One region of the Brevibacillus schisleri genome, then DNA from elsewhere that is predicted to be linked to it. Evidence: riboswitches for the same ligand, from Rfam matches in the RefSeq annotation. Region 1 holds a riboswitch; the other holds the start of a gene.

Region 1 (5,993 bases):
CTCCATCTGGCCTATGTGGCGTGCGGACGACTCGACGGTTACTGGGAATACGGTGAAGGAGTGTATGATTGGCTTGCTGGTGCCCTTCTGGTCCAGGAAGCCGGAGGCAAAATTACGGATACACAGGGGACTGATTTTTGCTGGAAAAGCACAGGCATCGTAGCAGCAGGCTCGACCATCTACCCTCAGCTGATCCAATTGACCCCAGCTTCATAACGAACAAATAAAAAGGGTGAGCCTATGCGCATCACCCTTTCTCCTTTTTCCGCTCACGAAAACGGCGCACCTTCATCAGGTTTCCGCACATTTTGTCATCGCACCAGCGGCGCACCCGGTTGCGGCTTTCATCATAAAACACCCAGCGGCAATCCTCGTTGTCACATATTTTGATTCGCTCCAGATGCTGCGGGGCAAGCAGTTCCGCGAAAGAAGCAGCAATTTGTGCCATGACGAGGGGCCAGCTCTCTGCTTGGCTGGATTGCTTTTGCCTGTAGCCGCCCTCCTCATCTACATACAACACCTGCGTATGAAAAGGGGCGAGAGCCAACACTTTGTTCAATTCCGCAAGGTCCTCCTCTTGGAATCGGTCTCCACGGACAACGTCTTCCAGCATTCGTCTCAAACGCTCCCGCAATTGCAAAAGAGATGCAGCATACGCCTCATTCATCGGCAGCGGAGCGGTTAGCTTGTATGTTTGCAAAAAGGATGACAGCCATTCCTGATTCTCCAGGCGATTTTCCCAACGACCAGAACCGCGCCAATCCCGCCAATCACTATTTAAAAAATCGATACAAAGCCAGTCCATGTCATCCACTCTCCTGACGAAACCCTTCATTTTTCTCTCTTGTATGACCATACAGGATATGGTAATCTTTATTTGTAACCACCGTAACTCGATTAACTGGTTACACCCTCTTTTCTTATTGCTATTATAGCGTTTCATCAATCTGTTTCACAGACGAGGAGGAAGCGTATGAATCGGAAGGAATTGCTTTTGCACGGATGGGAATGTGCGTATGACAAGGAAGACTGGTATCCACCCCTAAAAGAAGTGCTTTCCGGAGTATCAGCAGCGGAGGCTAGCTGGCGCCCTGTGGGAGAAGCAGCCAACACCATCTGGGAAAACATCAGCCACCTTCTTTATTACAAAGAACGCCTCTTGCATCGTCTTTTGGGCACCGAATTCCCTAGCTCCGCGGAGACGAACGATGATACCTTCACCCCATCCGGTGGTCCCGCTGACGAAGACGCTTGGCAAGCTACCCTCTTGCGAATGGAAAGCGTCCACCGCCACATTCATGAACAGCTTTCCTTGCTGACGGATGAAGAGTTAAACCAGATGGCTACCTATACGCCCATTTACCAAAACGTCATGAGTCTTGTCTTGCATGATGCGTTTCATACGGGACAAATTGTCCAAATTCGCAAGCTGCAAGGCTCCTGGCCTGCTAGACGCTCATTTGACTAACAAAATTTCACATTGATTAATCCCGAACAATCCTTTATAGTTGAACAATCACATAATTTCATACATGTTATCCTCATCTTTCACGGTGGGGATAGAGGTCGCGGCTTTTATATCATCCTGTACGAGATTCAGAGAAAATCAATGACTCCAGGTAAGGAAAATCCGCCGAAGCTCATATCGCGTCTCTGTGCGATTGGGTTGGGGCTGTACTCGAAAGGGGCAGAACTGTCACGTTTGCATGCCAAGCAAACGTGGTGAGCTATCTTCAGTGAAGGCTTGGTGGGGATTGGATGATACCGCCCTATGCCATTTTTTTGGCTATGGCGGTTTTTTAATTTCCGACCTTCCTTCTCAAAAATCAAGAAAGGTCGTGCAAGCAGCTTATGTCACAAAATCAATTGCAACGTGGTTTGAAAGCCCGCCACCTGACGATGATCGCCATCGGCGGCTCGATTGGGACGGGATTGTTTCTGGCGAGTGGAGGCTCGATTCATTCCGCGGGACCAGGTGGAGCTTTAGTCGCCTATCTCGCTATTAGTATCATGGTTTACTTTTTAATGACCAGCTTGGGGGAAATGGCAGCCTTCATGCCTGTTTCCGGTTCGTTTTCGACGTATGCCACGCGGTTCGTCGATCCATCTCTCGGCTTTGCTCTCGGTTGGAACTACTGGTACAACTGGGCGATTACCATTGCCGTCGAGCTGTCAGCTTCTGCACTCATTATGAAATATTGGTTCCCGGATACCCCAGCGATAGTGTGGAGCGCTTTGTTCCTCGGATTGCTGTTTGCCTTGAATCTCCTGTCTGTGAAAGCCTATGGAGAATCTGAATATTGGTTCGCCTTGATTAAAGTAGTAACGGTTATCATCTTTATTATTGTCGGTGTGTTGATGATTTTTGGCATTATGGGTGGTCAAGCTGTTGGCTTCCAAAACTTCACCAAAGGCGACGCGCCATTCAATGGCGGCTTCATGGCCCTGCTCGGTGTCTTTATGATTGCCGGATTCTCTTTCCAAGGAACAGAATTGGTTGGTGTAGCAGCTGGGGAGAGCGAAGACCCTGCCCGCAATATTCCGAAGGCCATCCGTCAAATTTTTTGGCGCATCCTGCTCTTCTACATCCTCGCTATTTTGATCATCGGGTTGCTGGTTCCATACGATAATCCAAATCTGATCAGTGGCGACATTACGGATATTGCGATCAGTCCGTTTACGATTGTATTTGAAAATGCCGGTTTTGCTTTTGCAGCATCCGTCATGAACGCGGTTATTCTCACGTCTGTATTGTCTGCTGGTAACTCTGGCATGTACGCCTCTACACGCATGCTGTGGAACTTGGCGAAAGAAGGAAAAGCACCAAAATGGTTCGTAAAAGTAACAAGTAACGGCGTACCGATCAATGCCTTGATCTTGACTGCGCTCATCGGCGCCCTTGCGTTTCTGTCCTCACTGTTTGGGGAAGGCGAAGTCTACGTATGGCTTTTGAATGCGTCCGGTATGTCAGGCTTCATCGCTTGGCTGGGCATTGCCATTAGTCACTACCGTTTCCGCAAAGCGTTTATCGCTCAGGGCCGAGACTTAAGCGAATTGCCTTATCGGGCAAAGTGGTTCCCGTTTGGACCGATTTTTGCCTTCATCATTTGCTGTATCGTTATTTTTGGGCAAAACTACTCCGCATTCATCGGGGGAACGGTCGACTGGTATGGCGTCCTGGTCTCTTACATTGGCCTGCCACTCTTCTTACTCATTTGGCTCGCTTATAAAATCACGCAAAAGACCAAGCTCGTCCCTCTTGAACAAGTTGACTTCAGCATGGATGAACACACGAAATAATCGAAGAAAAATACGGACTTCCGTTAACTGAACGGGAGTCCTTTTTCATGTTTGCCAACCTATTAAAAACTGACCCAAAATAGCCGATAGTATAGAAAAGAAGCAATTGAGATCCGTTTCCTTCCGTTCTCACAACTCATACTAGTCATCTGATAAAAGGTAAACATGATCTCCTGCCTTCACGACTGAACATGAATCCATGTGAGGAGAGTAGAACATGCAAATCCAATCGTATTCCCGCTACCTACCCCCCCAGCTCCCAACTAGCCAAACTGCACCTAAAATGGTGACAGGAACTAGTCTGGAATTGCCCAAACCCGATACGGTAGACCTTCGTTCACACAAGGCACGCGAGCTACCTGCTGATGCCATCGAACATCACAGCGCCCAATTTTTCTTTAGCACTGAGATTAATGAGCGGTTGGATAAAATTTTCGCAGATAAGCCACCCGAGGCTCGCAAAGCCTTTGACCACATCCTGGAGCGAAACTTTTTCAACTCCCAATCCACCTACACTGATGAAGAAAGAGCTGCTTTGGTAGAAGTCGGTTTAACCCAAGGCAAATATTTGGCAGACCAATACATGGCTGATGAGAAAAATGCTGCTGAATTTTTGGATACCCTCCATCTGCTCGCAGGCGTTGCCAAAACACGAAAGGTTGACCCTGCAACTGGCAGTGTCAGCTACGTAGAGCTTCCGCAAAAACCACAAGGGGCGCCGAACGACTATGTTAATCCATCCAAGCTGATGGAGCGGTATGATCCGGAAGCCTACAAAAAAATGCAAGCCGCCACAACCAATCCAACAGAGAAAGTAAGCATGCTGATTCAATTCGTCAAAAAGCTGCAACATCGTCCAGACTGGATCACACAATACCGGAACGAACAAGCTACGCTTCTCTCCGATTTAAAAAACACAAAAATCACTAACCGCTTCGAGAATATAAATACAAAGGACACCACTGAATTTGTTCGTCAAATGAATACACTCACTGAAGATGCTTCCTTTTCCGCGATCACACCATTGCTACAAGCGAATCTTGCTTCTTTTATGAAGAGCCTGGTCAAGAAAACGAGTTAACTGCACAAAGATGATCGGCACAGCCCCTCCCGAACTTTCTGGGACTGGGGCTGTTTTTTCTGGTGTAGTCCGAGTCCCGTTGCTTTTCCATTTAAGGAAATGTACAGGCAGGTGGTGGATATACTAACCCGTAAAGGAGGAGACGAACATGGATGACAATCGCGAAAACGACCTGCCTGATTTCAAGCAACTGGATGACAGACTGATCGCTCAACCTCCCACTAGTCCAATACTCGCAATCCGTACCAATCTGGACAAGGAACCAAATGACGTCGACAATCCGTATGTGCAGCAAGACTCTACATCCACTGGACAAAATAAGGGGGAAGCAAAATGACTGATCATACCTCACAGGAAAAGCCCGACATGGGTTATAACGGAAGCAATATGCATGGTTACTCCCTTACGCCAAAGGAAGGGACATTGAACCAAACTGCCAAGTCGGCTACGGAAAACAAAGAAAACAGGGACAAAGAATAGTACTTTTCCATTATGAAAAACAAATCCCCTTTGGGGAAACAGGCAGATGCTCACTTTGCCTTTTTCCGGAAGGGGATTTGTTTTGGGGTTCTGGCCAAGAACGTGGTAAAAAACATTTTTTTATTGACGAAATTGTATTGGAAATATATACTTTTCATGGATTTGATAATGAGAATCGTTATCAAATTCTTTTATATATAATCAGGAGGTTGCCCCATGAAATCCAGGCTCTTCAAACACATTTATAGTACAACTTTAGTCACTTCTCTCCTTACAGGTGGTGCACATTTTGCTCTGGCTGCTCCACTCGTGGCCACTGCGGAACAGACGGATGTTGCCCCTTTGTCGCTTAATTTCGCAGTCGAACAGGCAATAAAGAACAGTGTTGATCTGGAGCTGCTTCGACTTGAATTAGATATTACGAATTACGAAACATCTATCACACTAAGAGAAAAGGAAGAAATCAAAAAATCCGACGTCATAACTCTGGCTGATGCAAAAAAGAAATTCGAAGACGCCGCCAAAGCGATCAAAGAAGTGGTTGCCGATGAAGTCGCCCTGAATACGCAAAAAAACACCGTTCAATTGCAAGTACATAAAGCTTTCTTCGAAGTCCAATCATTAGACGCCAAAATCAAAGCGCAAAAGAAGAGCTTGCAAAGACAGTACTGGTTGAACTCCCAAGAAACAGAAGCTCACAAAAATCTTGCTGCCCTTGAAGCCAGCTACAAGCAAGCATTGGCCAAGCTCAACGATTTATTGAATGAAAAAGCCGACAGACAATGGAGAATGATCGCAACTGATCTGACCCAGCACGAGCTGCTTTCCTTGGAGCAATTGCAAGCAAAAGCTTTTGAAAAGCGACCTGAGATGATCAAAGCTCAAGCAGAAATAGATTTTACCCAAGTAAGAATTGATTACACAGCAGAGTATTCCGCACTAAGCACACATAAAGGAATAATTGCAAAAAATGAGCACAAAAAAGCGGAACTGCAAAAACAAAAAACGCAAAAGAAAATCGGTCAAGAAGTAAGTGACAACTATACGAAGGTACTGGCAGCGAAAAAGGCATTAGAAGAAAGTACAACAAAGAAAGAAACCGCATTGGGGCGCTATCAGGCAACAATCGATC
Region 2 (5,993 bases), 3.1 Mb from region 1:
GTGGAAGAGAGTGGAATTCCAACCATCAGGCCTTTTCCGCGAAGGGATTGCAGTTGATCTGGAAGACGCGTTCGTAACGCTTCCAAGCCCGACCACAGGTACGCAATCACTTCTTCTACATGAGCGATGAAGGCTGGATTAAGCAATTCGTCCAACACGACATTCCCCAGGGCAGCAGACAATGGCGATGGTGCGAATGTCGTTCCATGATCCCCCGGTTTGAACTGGTTCATCAGCTTTGGACCAGCGATGACACCGCCGAGAGGTAGCCCTCCCCCTATGCCTTTGGCGAATAGGATGAGATCTGGCGTTACGCCTGCATGCTCATAAGCAAACAGCTTTCCTGTTCTGCCCATTCCTGTCTGGATTTCGTCCATGACAAAGAGCATGCCTTCTTGTTCACAGATGGCAGCTACCTCTCGCAAGAACGCTTCTGTTAGTGGCACGACACCGCCGGAACCCAAGACTGGCTCCATAAGGACCGCAGCGGGTCTTGCCTCCTGGCAAATCGCTCGCAATCCTGCTGTGTCCTCCACATCCAGTTCATAAACAGGAAAAGCTGGCTGAGGAAAGTCTTGATAGACGTGAGCCTGCCTCGTTAGACGCACTGCTCCAAGTGTTCGCCCGTGAAAGCTGTTGCGTAAAACAACGATGCCTTCACGACCTGCTCCCTCGTTTTTCGTCCATTTGTGAATCAGCTTGATCGCAGACTCTGTGGCCTCCGCACCAGAGTTGGTGAAAAACACCTTACCGCTGATGCTGTTTGCAACCAAACGCTCCGCTAATCGAATAGCCGGCTTGTTTAAAAATACATTGGAAATATGCAAGAAGCGCTCTCCCTGCTCACGCAGAGCCTGTACAATGCGCGGATGAGAATGCCCCAAAACGTTTACCGCGAGTCCAGTAAACAAGTCGAGATAACTCTTCCCATTCGTATCGTACAAGTAATTTCCTTCGCCTTTCTCTATGGCAATCGGAAGTCTTTTATAAGAGGAGACGATATATTGTTCATCGAGCGAACGCCAGTCCATGTGCACTCTCTCCCTTACAGCTGACGTAGCTCCTGCTTGATCTCTGTCTTGGAACGAGTTTTTTCATCGATTTGCTTGATCACACGTGCAGGCGTTCCCGCAACGACTACGTATGGAGGTACATCTTCAATGACGACAGCACCTGCTGCAACAACAGCACCTTTTCCTACGCGTACACCTTCCAGAATGACAGCATTTGCTCCGATGACAACATCATCCTCGACAACAACTGGCTGTGCAGACGGCGGCTCGATAACGCCTGCGATAACCGATCCAGCGCCGATGTGGCAGTTTTTCCCGATGGTTCCACGTCCACCTACTACAACATTCATATCGATCATCGTACCTTCACCGATCACTGCACCGATGTTAATGGAAGCACCCATCATGATGACCGCATTGTTACCGATTGTCACTTGGTCACGGATAATCGCGCCTGGCTCAATACGCGCTTGAATCCCTTTTGTATCCAACAATGGAATAGCGGAGTTGCGACGATCGCTTTCTACTACATAATCTTCAATTTTGTCTACGTTAGCAGCGAGCACTGGCTCAATCTCTTTCCACTCACCAAAAACAACACCAGTCGGACCAGTAATGAAGGCTTTGGAGCTCGCACCAAAGTCGATTCCCTCCAGATTCCCTTTCACATATACCTTCACAGGTGTTTTCTTTTCGCTTTTTTGAATAAACGCGATAATTTCGTTAGCATCCATCATGTTCATTGTTACATCCTCCTCAAAATAACAGCATGGTAAATCAAAAAAAGCAATGAGTGCATTCGCTATCTCATTGCTTTTGATACTACGTAAGCAAATCATAAATAGCGCTCCACAAAAAGATGTAAGGTCCCTTGTGACAGGATGTTCATTTTTCATGAGACACCCCAGCCTGTGCTACGTAGGGGCATAGCATAAGCTTCGGCGCTTTAGCCTTTCTTCCTTCTCCTGCCCCCTGGCAGATTGCGAAAAGGCTTACTCTTCTTCGGCGCACCTCTATTTAGTGTATATTATATTGATTTTATTTAACTCTACCAAAATCAATGAAACGTGGCAAGATGAAAAAAGTTATTGACAACGATTATCATTTTCATTAATTTTATTTGTGAGAATGATACTCATTATCTAACTGGAGGTTTTACGTTTTATGAGCATTTTGATGGTATACGCGAGCATGACAGGGAATACACAGGAAATTGCTGAAGCAATTGCAGAAGGTATTCGTTCAACTGGTGCAGAGCTGGAGATAAAAGAAGTAATGGACGCGAATGCAAAAGAACTCGAGGCTTACGACGGAATCTTGCTTGGTGCCTACACATGGGGCGATGGCGAACTCCCAGATGAATGCCTGGATTTCTATGAGGAAATGGACGATATTGACCTCAGCGGGAAAAAGGTTGTTGCTTTTGGCTCTTGCGATTCCGCTTACGAGCATGTCGGTGCAGCTGTTGATATTTTGCTGAAAAAGGCGAGCGAGCGTGGCGCAGAAACTCCTCTGGAGGGTTTAAAAATCGAGCTTTCTCCTACAGCAAAAGAAGTGGAAACTTGCAAAGCATTTGGGGTATCGTTCGCTGAATTGCTCGGCTAATCGATGTTTCCCAAATACTCTGGCACATGCTATACTATCAATCCAACTTTTTAAGGAGGATTGATCTCATGTCACTACATACAGACGAGATTCTGTTACGGCCTCTCCACCAACAAGACGCAGCCGAGCTCCTAGAGCTTCGGCTGCGTAATCATGAATTTCTCCAACCATTTGAACCGAGATCCGCCCTGCTTCATTTCTGACCCTTCCAGCACAGCAAGAACAGATTTCGCAAGCACAGAATGATTTTGAACGTGGTACTGCCTATGCTTTTGGTGTATTCTCCCGTGAATCCGAAAAAATGATTGGACGTGTAGCGTTGTCAAATGTCGCACGCGGCGCATGGCAAAATGCGACGATTGGCTACTTCATGGATCAGGCCTGCAATGGCAAAGGCTATACAACACTAGCTGTAAATCTTGCCCTTCGCTTTGCTTTTACGGATGTTGGGCTACACAGGGTACAAGCGGCTGTCATTCCTCGCAACCAAGCTTCCATTCGCGTCTTGGAAAAAAACCGTTTTCGCCAGGAGGGGCTATCGTTACGCTATTTGCAAATTAACGGTGTATGGGAGGACCATCTCATCTACGCTCTTACTGCTGAGGAGTGGTCTGTGTAATCTCCATGCTCTTTTCAATCTCGCGCAGACGCTCTAGGATGCGCCGTTTGCGGTACAGCATCATCCCCGCTTCGGCGACATCCTTTACGGTTGAGCGATTCAAATACGCTCCGAACAAAATACCCGCAATAGGCACCATTTGAAATAACTTTTTCCACCCGAAGTTTTCTGTGTACGTAACCACGACTTCACGCCATCCCTGCAATTGTGCCATTACCTCTCTCTGCGCATTTGGTTCATCAAAGCGGGAGAGCTCAGCGAGTATCGCTTTTTTCCCTACGATGTCTGATGAAGCAAATTGCAAGCATTTGACGACAAACAGCCGCTCCCTCTTCTCTTCCGGTCGATAGCCATAGGCAAGTGCCATCTCTTGTAATACTTTTAGGGATGTCCCCATCAATAGCGGGATATCGATCGCAAGGGTAAATATCCCCCCGAAGCCAGTCGTCGCACCTTGTACTGTGGCAAAATTCGCACGTGAATCCTTCAGCTCCATTGCGACATCATTCATGATTGTAAGCGGTACAGCAGCAATCTCCTCCTTGCCAATGACAGAAGTACCGGATCCCTCTAACCGTTTGTCAAACCGCTTGTATATCGATTCAGCCTGCACCAAATAAGTCCCACCTGTCTCGAGAAAGGCTGCCATTTCATCTACGGCTTTTCCCAGCTTCTCCTGAACAAATGCAGGCGTAATCCGATCTAAGAGAACAAAAGGAAGTCTGCCAAGCTTTTCCCAGAACCACAAGTCGTTCTGGTCCTTCTCCCAGTCCTCCACTTCGCGTAAGGCCGTAACCAATGTCTCCCTAGACTCTTTCAACCCCAACAACCTCCCTGCCTGCTCACTCAGATTCTCCTCGCTTCCACTGACATTGGTTGCGCAAGATGGACTTGATATAGTCCTGCAACTCTTCTGGCGTGGCGTGGCAGACGAATTCTTTTTTATTTCTTACGATCCCCAGCTTCAAATGTTTCACTTGCTCTCCTTCGATCCGAAAGCCGAACTTTTCCAAGATTACCTTCTGTTCATTTGTCACAGAACTTCCTCCCCTTGTAGTCGAAAACCCCCATGCCAAAATGCAAGGGGGTTTTCCTATACTACTATTTCACTTCAATTGTAAGCGTCAATGTTTCATTATGCTCATTTACATCGTTTTTCTTCGTGTACTTTCTTTTGGAGTTGATAACCGTGCAGGTCTTATTGCTGAGCGTATTCGTTACCTTGATCTTGTATTCCCCAGGCTTATCCGTATCGATATACTTTTTCAAATTCAGTGATTCAAGCCCCTCACTATCGTCGCCATCACCTTTGCTGGGCTTGATGCTGGCGATCTCTTCTTCCCCGAAAAAGATCTCGATCCGATTTTCTGAGGAAATGGTACCATTACTGTGCTTCCGGTTGGCACCAATACCGATCTCGCCATGTTTCCATTCAAATTTCGGCATATAGTAGGACTTCTTTTCGCTCTTATCCCTGATCTTTTTGGATCCGACTAGCTCAGCATGAGTAGCGATCAGCCTTAGGTCTTCCATTTCGAGATCATCGCCTGCGTTCACGGTAATCTTTTGTCCGTCCCGGTATTCCTTGCCGCTCTCGCTTCGAAGAAGAAGTGGCGAACTTGGCGGACTTACACCTGTATCCCCTGGCTCACATGCCGGATACGACTTGATTGGAGGCGAATCTTCTATCACTTGAACATAGCCGCACCAGACTTGCGCTGGGTCTCTTTTACTATAGTAGTTGACTTTGTAGCGGCCTGGCTTGTAGCCGGACAACAGCAATCCCGTGTGATCCCAATTCAATTTGTTCTCATCGACAATGACGTTATCGATCGCCCATACACCCGGCCCCTCATCATCATCTGCTTCACTTCCCTTTTCAATGTGCTCGGCAGCAGTGGTCAGCCAGATCAGATGAACAGGATTCTGATACAGCTTGACTGTATTATCAGAGGAATACAGGTTCATCTTTTCTACCGTCGGTGTTGATTTTTCGTTTTGCTGCATCAACACATCCATCGTGACATTTCCATCAGCAGGGCCGCAGGCATTTGGTGCACCTGGTATTTGTATTTGAACCGTTGTCGCCGAAGTATCGCCCCACAAAGACGATTTCTCTTTTTGCCCCGAAACAGGCTCAAACATGACAGCGATTGTGATTCCAGCCAATCTCTCAGGAATGTCCACCTCAAAATGTTGCGCGTCTGTCAAGGTTTGTCCTGTCCCGTTCACCGACCATCTTCCTGGGATTGGCGAATACAATGGAACCTTCCCTGGTGCTGCTGGCGCTGTTATTTTCTGATCTTGCGTCAGCTTTTGACCGCTTGCATCTGTTCCCATGTACAGCTCTGCAACGCCTACTTGAATTGTCGTCATCCAAGGTGACATGGTTGTATCATCCGGAACAAAGAGGAGCTCATACTGCCCCGTCAACAATGTCCCCGTCGAAAATATGGTTTCTTGAACAGACCTCATCTCTGTACTCGTGGACTTATTTGTTAATTTCCACGTGCCCCGTACAGAACTGGTAAAGTCGTGTGAACCCATCATTCCAAAAATCGCCGTTTGCCCGCCACTTGGTACTGGTTCTCCCTCTGCCTTTTCCCCGTTAAATATGCTCGGGTAATTTATGGCCTCTACCAGAAATCGCACATGCACTGTGCTGCTCTTCCCTTTGGCATCTGTCACAACAAAGGTCAAGGTATGCGAGCCAGCAGACAGCTTTTGTGCTGGAATGGTAAACCGAGGTACTTGCC

The links. A riboswitch is a leader RNA that binds a small molecule or an ion and turns the genes downstream of it on or off. The one in region 1 is predicted to bind lysine.
Region 2: another riboswitch for lysine. It lies ahead of dapD (2,3,4,5-tetrahydropyridine-2,6-dicarboxylate N-acetyltransferase); the one in region 1 lies ahead of ACUUHJ_RS06300 (amino acid permease).

The regions. Positions count from the first base shown of each region.
Region 1 is NZ_JBVNDM010000001.1:1,224,460-1,230,452, reverse strand. It holds gene ACUUHJ_RS06315 (inositol monophosphatase family protein) at 1-216, shown strand, start outside; gene ACUUHJ_RS06310 (CGNR zinc finger domain-containing protein) at 248-805, opposite strand; gene ACUUHJ_RS06305 (DinB family protein) at 974-1,468, shown strand; lysine riboswitch at 1,553-1,738, shown strand; gene ACUUHJ_RS06300 (amino acid permease) at 1,852-3,300, shown strand; gene ACUUHJ_RS06295 (hypothetical protein) at 3,518-4,381, shown strand; gene ACUUHJ_RS06290 (hypothetical protein) at 4,530-4,718, shown strand; gene ACUUHJ_RS06285 (hypothetical protein) at 4,715-4,861, shown strand; gene ACUUHJ_RS06280 (TolC family protein) at 5,078-5,993, shown strand, end outside.
Region 2 is NZ_JBVNDM010000001.1:4,344,865-4,350,857, forward strand. It holds gene ACUUHJ_RS20510 (aspartate aminotransferase family protein) at 1-1,031, opposite strand, end outside; gene dapD (2,3,4,5-tetrahydropyridine-2,6-dicarboxylate N-acetyltransferase) at 1,046-1,756, opposite strand; lysine riboswitch at 1,848-2,037, opposite strand; gene ACUUHJ_RS20520 (flavodoxin) at 2,178-2,618, shown strand; partial or broken gene ACUUHJ_RS20525 (GNAT family N-acetyltransferase) at 2,687-3,237, shown strand; gene ACUUHJ_RS20530 (EcsC family protein) at 3,212-4,066, opposite strand; gene ACUUHJ_RS20535 (hypothetical protein) at 4,080-4,274, opposite strand; gene ACUUHJ_RS20540 (hypothetical protein) at 4,339-5,993, opposite strand, start outside.